2 linked regions of the Solwaraspora sp. WMMD1047 genome follow. The protein of the gene in region 1 interacts with the protein of each later gene in a pairwise test. Links are inferred from orthologs where the notes say so. Each region holds a gene or a part of one and is shown on either strand. Other genes may lie near its edges. The genes, in order: O7627_RS22965 and O7627_RS35995.

Evidence for each region.
Region 2: the proteins of O7627_RS22965 (region 1) and O7627_RS35995 interact in binary tests that used the Escherichia coli proteins (3 or more experiments, as listed by UniProt). The link is inferred for Solwaraspora sp. WMMD1047 from one-to-one orthologs.

The regions. Positions count from the first base shown.
Region 1 is NZ_JARUBL010000001.1:5,083,933-5,087,193, forward strand. What follows is about bases 312-3,261. They hold O7627_RS22965 (penicillin-binding protein 2), read right to left. Parts: upstream 2,932-3,261; coding sequence 691-2,931; downstream 312-690. Other genes in these bases: O7627_RS22960 (UDP-N-acetylmuramoyl-L-alanyl-D-glutamate--2,6-diaminopimelate ligase), read right to left, coding at 312-618; O7627_RS22970 (hypothetical protein), read right to left, coding at 3,163-3,261. Outside these bases: more of O7627_RS22960, read right to left, coding at 1-311. UniProt on the Escherichia coli protein: Essential cell division protein that catalyzes cross-linking of the peptidoglycan cell wall at the division septum. Required for localization of FtsN.
Region 2 is NZ_JARUBL010000001.1:7,892,475-7,895,686, forward strand. The notes cover bases 85-2,985. They hold O7627_RS35995 (transglycosylase domain-containing protein), read right to left. Parts: upstream 2,639-2,985; coding sequence 530-2,638; downstream 85-529. Other genes in these bases: O7627_RS35990 (acyl-CoA carboxylase subunit beta), read right to left, coding at 85-445; O7627_RS36000 (hydroxymethylglutaryl-CoA lyase), read right to left, coding at 2,918-2,985. Outside these bases: more of O7627_RS35990, read right to left, coding at 1-84; more of O7627_RS36000, read right to left, coding at 2,986-3,212. UniProt on the Escherichia coli protein: Cell wall formation. Synthesis of cross-linked peptidoglycan from the lipid intermediates.

The sequences.
Region 1 (3,261 bases):
CCCGCGCTCCCGGGCGGCGGCGAGCATGGCGTGCAGGTCGGTCGCCTCGGGCGTGGTCCGGACGCTGTCCAGCGCCAGGTCGCCCAGCCGGGTCTCCACGGTGCCGATCAGCCCGGTGCGGTGTCCGGCGGCGCGCAGCCCGGACTCGATCAGGTACGCGGTGGAGGTCTTGCCGGCGGTGCCGGTCACCCCGATCACCGTCAGGTCCCGGGTGGGTTCGCCGTAGACGGCGGCGGCCACCGCGCCGAGTACGGCCCGCGGGTCGGCCACCACCAGGGCCGGCAGGCCGGCCTCGGCGGCCCGGTCGGCGCCGGCCGGGTCGGTAAGCACCGCCACCGCGCCCGCCGCGACGACGGCCGGCAGGAAGTCGGCGCCGTGCCGGCGGGCTCCGGGCAGGGCGGCGTAGAGATCACCGGGCCGCACCGCGTCGCTGGCGTGGGTCACTCCGGTGACGGCCACGGCCGCCGCCTCCGGTGACACCGGCGTCAGGGCGGCTGCCGGCGTACCGGCTTCGATCCGCTCGGCGAGCTCGCCGAGCCGGATCGGGCTTATGGTGCGGGGACGGGGATTGCCGGGCACGGCGCTAGACCCTACCCGGTCGTCGGATGGGGAGCGCACAGCCGCCCCGGTGGTTCGCCCGCACCTCCCGATGATGTCCCGTCCGGCCGCCGGACGTGGTCGGACCGGCCATTACCCGGGGAAGACGGTGATGTCGGGCGGTCGGGAACCGGTGGGCGGCACCCGGAAGTGGCGCAGCGTGAAGGCCATCATGTCGCGGAACGCGGGCGCGGCCACCGTGCCACCGCCGCCGCCGGGGGTGTGCACGAAGACGGCGATGACGTACCGGGGCTGGTCGGCCGGCGCCATCCCGATGAACGAGGCGACCTCGTCGTTGGTGTAGCGGCCGTCGACGATCCGGCGGCCGGTGCCGGTCTTGCCGGCGACCCGGTAGCCGGCGATGGCGGCGTTGGTGCCGGTGCCGTCGGGGAGCGCCACCACCGCCTCCATCAGCTCGCGCAGCGCGGCGGCGTTCTCGGCGCTGATCACCTGTCGGGTCTGCGGGTCCGGCGCCGGGGTCCGGGTCCCGTCGGGGGCGACGGTCTCCCGGACCAGGTGCGGTTGCACCCAGACCCCGTCGTTGGCGATCGCCGCGTAGACGGCCGCCATCTGCAGGGGTGTCACGTCGACGCTGTGCCCGATCGGCACCGACCCGTGCGACGAGCCGCTCCAGTCGGCCGGGTCGAGCACCCGGCCGGCCGCCTCGCCGGGCACCCCGGCGCCGGTGGCCGCGCCGAGCCCGAACTTGACCTGGTAGTCGTGGACGCGCTGCGGGCCGAGCACGTCGGCGATCCGGATCGTGCCGACGTTCGAGGAGTAGCCGAGCATGCCGGCCAGGGTGGCGGTCCGCCCGTTGAGCGGGTGGGTGTCGGAGAAGACGGTGTCGCCCTTGCGGATGGTGGACGGGACACGGAACGCGCTGTCCGGCTTGATCACGCCCTCCTCCAGCCCGGCGCCGAAAATGATCGGCTTGTGCACCGAGCCGGGGTCGACGACGAAGCTGGTCGCGGCGTCCTGGCGGTCGGCGGGGTCGCTCTTGCGCCAGTCGGCGGCGTTGTAGGTGGGGTGGCTGGCCTGGGCGAGGATCTCGCCGTTCAGATCGAGTACGACGGCGGCGCCGGTGGTGCCGTTCACCTCCTGCATCGTCCGGCTGAGCACCCGCTGCACCTCGTACTGCAGGTCGCGGTCGATGGTCAGGCCGAGCGAGCTGCCCGGCTGGGCCTCGGTGAGCCGGCTGTAGCCGCCCGGGATCGGGGTGATCCCGTCGCCGCGGTTGAACTCGTACACGTGCCGGCCGTTGACGCCGCGCAGCAGTTCGTCGTACCGCGCCTCCAGCCCTTCCAGGCCGGTCCTGTCCTCGCCGATGAAGCCGAGCAGGTTGGCCGCCAGGTCACCGCCGGGGACCTCACGCCGCTCGTCGGGCTTGACGCCGATGCCGGCCAGGTTGAGGGCCATCACCCGGTCGGCGGTCTCGATGTCGACCTGCCGGGCCAGATACTCGAACATCGACAGCCGGCCGTCCGGGTGCACCCGGGGGCGCATCCGCTCGACCAGCTCGGAGCGGGGGATGCCGAGCAGCGGGGAGAGCGCCGCGGCGGTGCCGGCCAGGTCCTGGATCTTCACCGGGTCGGCGTACACGTAGCGGGCCTCGACGCTGTGTGCCAGGGCGACGCCGGCCCGGTCGTAGATCGCACCGCGCGGGGCCGGCAGCTCGACGGTTCTGGTCCGGTCGGCGACCCCGCCGCCGGCGTAGGCGGGCGCGTCCACGACCTGCAGGGCGACGAGCCGGATGCCGATCACGGCGAAGAGGGCGAGGACCAGCAGGCTGCCGATCCGCAGCCGGCGGGTCGGTTCGGCCAGCCGGGGCGGCCCGAACCGCTTCTTGCGGACCGGCCGCCGGACGACCGGGCGGGCGGCCCGGCCGCTGCCGCCGCGCCGGAGTCCGCCGGTGCTCTGGCCGGTGGTCGGCCGGCGGCGCGGTGGTGGGGAGCCGGTCCGGGCGCCGCCGCGTACCGGCTGGGTCGGCACCCGCCCGGCGCGGACGGCACCCGTGGAGCGGGCAGATCCAGTGCTGGTGCGGGTTTCGCTGTTGGTGCGGGGCCCGCCCGTGGTGGCGCGGGCCGTGCCGGAGGTGGCGCCGGACCGTTGGGAGCCCGCGCCCGCGCGGCGGCCCCCGCCGCCGGAGCCCGGGTCCGTCCGGTCGTCGCGGCGCCCGCCGCGGGTGCTGGCGGAGCGCCCGCCCTCCAGGACCTGCAACGCGGGCCGGAACGGGTCGGCCGAGCGGCCACCGCGTGGGGCACGCCGCAACTCCGGCGTGTCCCGCACGGTCCGCCCGCGCGGCGTGTAGGCCCGGGCGTCGGAGATGCCGTCCAGCCCGCCGCGCCCGCTGCCCGCCCCGGACCTCGACCCGTCCGCCCCGGACCTCGACCCGCCGGATCCGGGCTTACCGCCGCCGGTGGTTCCGCCGCCGGACTTCCCGACACCGGACTTTCCGCCGCCGGGCGCGCCCGAGGCGGACCCGCCGGTCCCGGAGCCGGCCCGCGACGATCCGCGCCGGGACGCCTGAGCGTCCCGGCGCGGGTCGTCCGACCGCGATGGCACGGGCTATCCCCCCGCGCCCTGCGGGCTGGTTCGGGCCGGCTCGCCCCCGGCCGGCCGGGGCACGCCGATCACCTGACCGTCGGGCAGCCGGATGAAGGCCGG
Region 2 (3,212 bases), 2.8 Mb from region 1 along the record:
CGCGGACCTGGTTCCAGAAGATCTTCCCGGCGCCGCGCCGGCCGGGGAAGAGCTCGACCTGGTCGGTGATCCGGGCACCGGCCGAGTCGACCAGGTAGACCATCGGCAGTCCGGCGGCGTAGGCCCGCTCGATGATCCGGATGATCTTCTCGACGGTGCGGGCGCCCCAACTGCCGGCCTTGACCGTGGAGTCGTTCGCCATCAGGCAGACCGGCCGGCCGTCGATGCTGGCCTGGCCGGTGACCACCCCGTCGGCGGGTAGCCCGTCGGCGGTGGCGTTGGCGAGCAGCCCGTCCTCGACGAACGAGCCCTCGTCGACCAGCAGGGCGACCCGTTCGCGGGCGAAGAGCTTGCCCTTGGCCGCGTTTGCCGCGTGGTAGCGCTCCGCGCCACCGGCCCGGACCCGCTTGCGCAGTTGCTCAAGTGCCTCGCCGTCGAGCGTCACGCCGACCTCCCCGAGCCCCGTCCTGACGACCGTCCCGCTGTCGGGGGTGCCGTCTCACCCCGCAAACACTGAACGATCGTTAGGCTATCGTACCGGGGCGGCCGGATCCACGGCCGCCGGGCCGGCCGTGGCCGGGCTCGTCGGCCGGGACGGGTCCTTCGGCGGTGTCGCACCAGACGGCGCATCCGACGGCGGACCCGTCGGCTCCGGATTCGGTTTCTGCTCATCCTGGCGTTCCACCAGCCTGCCCGGGTCCTGCTGGCCGCCCGTTCGCCGCTCCCTGGCCTGCCGGTCGGCGCGATCGCCGGCCGCCTGATCCGGCCCGCCGGCCCGGTACGAGATCCGCTGATCGTCTCCCACCGCACCGGGCAGGGCCGCCACCGGTCGCCCCTGCAACGCCGCGGCGAGGAAGTCCCGCCACAGCTCCGCCGCCATCCCCTCGCCCCGGATCGGGCGCTTCGCCCGGTCCCGCAGCGGCCCCGGCTCGGCCTGGCCGAGCCACACCACCGCGGCCAGGTCACCGGTGTACCCCGCCATCCAGGCCTCCTGACTCTCGACGGTGTCACCGAAGCCGACCGTGCCGAACATCCCAGCCGCCGGCCGCTCCCGGACCGGGGTGTGCACGGCCACCACCTTCGCCAGCACCGCCGTCAGCTCCGCCGCCACCGCCGGGGGAAGCACCTGCGCCCGGCGGGCCGGCGGCACCGCCCAGTGCCGGCCGTCCGCGCTGATCACCCGATCGACGAACCGCCGCTGCGCGTGCACCCCCTCGGCGGCGAAGGTCGCGTACACGCTGGCGAGGTCGGCGGGCGCGACCGGATAGCGGCCCAGCGCGATGTCGGCCCGGGTGCTTCCCGGGGCCGGGGCGCCCGGCTCGTCCACGAGCGACCGCCGACCCTGGTACTTCTGCGGCACGCCGATCCGGACCGCCAGCTCCCGCACCGATTCCGGTCCGACCGCCTCGGCGAGCGCGTAGTACGGGGTGTTCAGCGACCGCAACATCGCGAAGTCGAGCGAGCAGACCGGACACTGCTCGTTGTCCCGGTTGTAGAGCGGGACCCCGCCCCGATCCCGGAAACTGCGCGGCGACCTGCCGTCCCAGATCGAGCCGGCCGAAATCCCCTTGATCAGCCCGGTGGCCAGCACCACGGGCCGGAACGCGGCACCCGGCGCGCGGGGCGCCAACGCGTCGTCGAAGTAACCCACCCCACGGCTGCCGCCGTAGTAGCCGCGCACCGCCCCGGTGGCCGGCTCCACCGCCACCAACGCCGCCCGCAGCCCCTTCGGCTGGTCCTTCAGCGTCGCCGCGACCCGGTCCAGGGCCGCCGTCTGGACCTGCTCGTCGATGTGGGTGACGACCGTCAGGCCGGCGGTCCGCAGCGACTGCGCCGAGACGCCCAGCGCGGCCAGTTCCCGCTCCACCTGGTCCACGATCTGGCCCAGCGGGCCGGCCAACGCGGCCGGGCCCGGCGCCTCCGGCGTGATCTCGGGATACCGGGCGGCCGCCACGGCGCCCGCCTCGATCCAACCCAGCTCCGACATCGCGGTGAGGACCCAGCGCCAGCGGTCCGCCGCGCCCGCCGGGTCGACGGCCGGGTCGAAGTGGTACGGATCCTTGATCACCGAGGCCAGCACCGCGCCCTGCTCGACGCTGAGCCGGTCGACCCCGACCCCGAAGTAGGCGTGCGCCGCCGCGCCGATCCCGTACGCCCCCCGTCCGAAGTAGATGGTGTTGAGGTAGCGCTCCAGGATCTCGTCCTTGCGGTACCGCCGCTCGATCTTCAGGGCGAGGACGATCTCCTTCGCCTTCCGCTCGGCGGTCCGCTCCTGGGTCAGGTACGCGTTCCGGACGTACTGCTGGGTGATCGTCGACGCACCCTGGGCCGCGCCGTCGGCGACGTTGCGTACCACCGCCCGGGTCAGCCCCCGCCAGGAAACCCCGGGATGGTCGTGGAAGGACCGGTCCTCGGCCGCCAGCACCGCCTGCCGTACCGGCACCGGCACCTGGTCGAGCGAGACATCCTGCCGGCTGGTCACCCCCAGCCGCGCCAGCTCGGTCTGACCGTCCCGGTAGTACAGCACCGACGCCTGCGGCACGACCGGCTCGGACGGCAGCGGCACCGAGCCGGCGTACCCGGCCACCGCGACACCGGCCCCCAACGCGAGCACCACCAACTCGACGACCCCGATCACCAACCACCGCCGCCAGCGCGCGACCCGCCGGTCAGCACCGGCCCCGGCGCGGCCGCGGTGGCCGCGGTGGCGGTGGCGATGGCGATGGCGGCTGCGGTGCCGCAAGAGCGAGGCGATCCGTCGGACAACCATCTGCTTCCCGTCTCTGCTCGACGTTGCGGTTCGCCCGGCGGTGCGCGCCGTCGGGCGAACCCGATGTCGAACTCAGAGACGGAAAATCCGGTGCCGGAGTTGCGCCTTCATCGATACTTCACGGGAATCGAACCGGTCCCGTACGGCTCAGGCCAACCGGGTACGCGGACCGGCCCGCAGCACGCCGGACGGCAGCCGGCGGCCGACCAGCTCCTCGGCCAGCGCCGCCGCGGCCAGCAGCGCGTCCAGGTCGATGCCGGTCGCCACCCCCATGTCGTGCAGCATGTGCACCACCTCCTCGGTGGCCACGTTGCCGCTGGCGCCCGGGGCGTACGGACAGCCGCCCAACCCACCCACGCTGGCGTCGAACTCGGTCACCCCCAGCTCCAGCGCGGTGAGCAGGTTCGCCAACGCCGTACCCCGGGTGTTGTGGAAGTGGAGC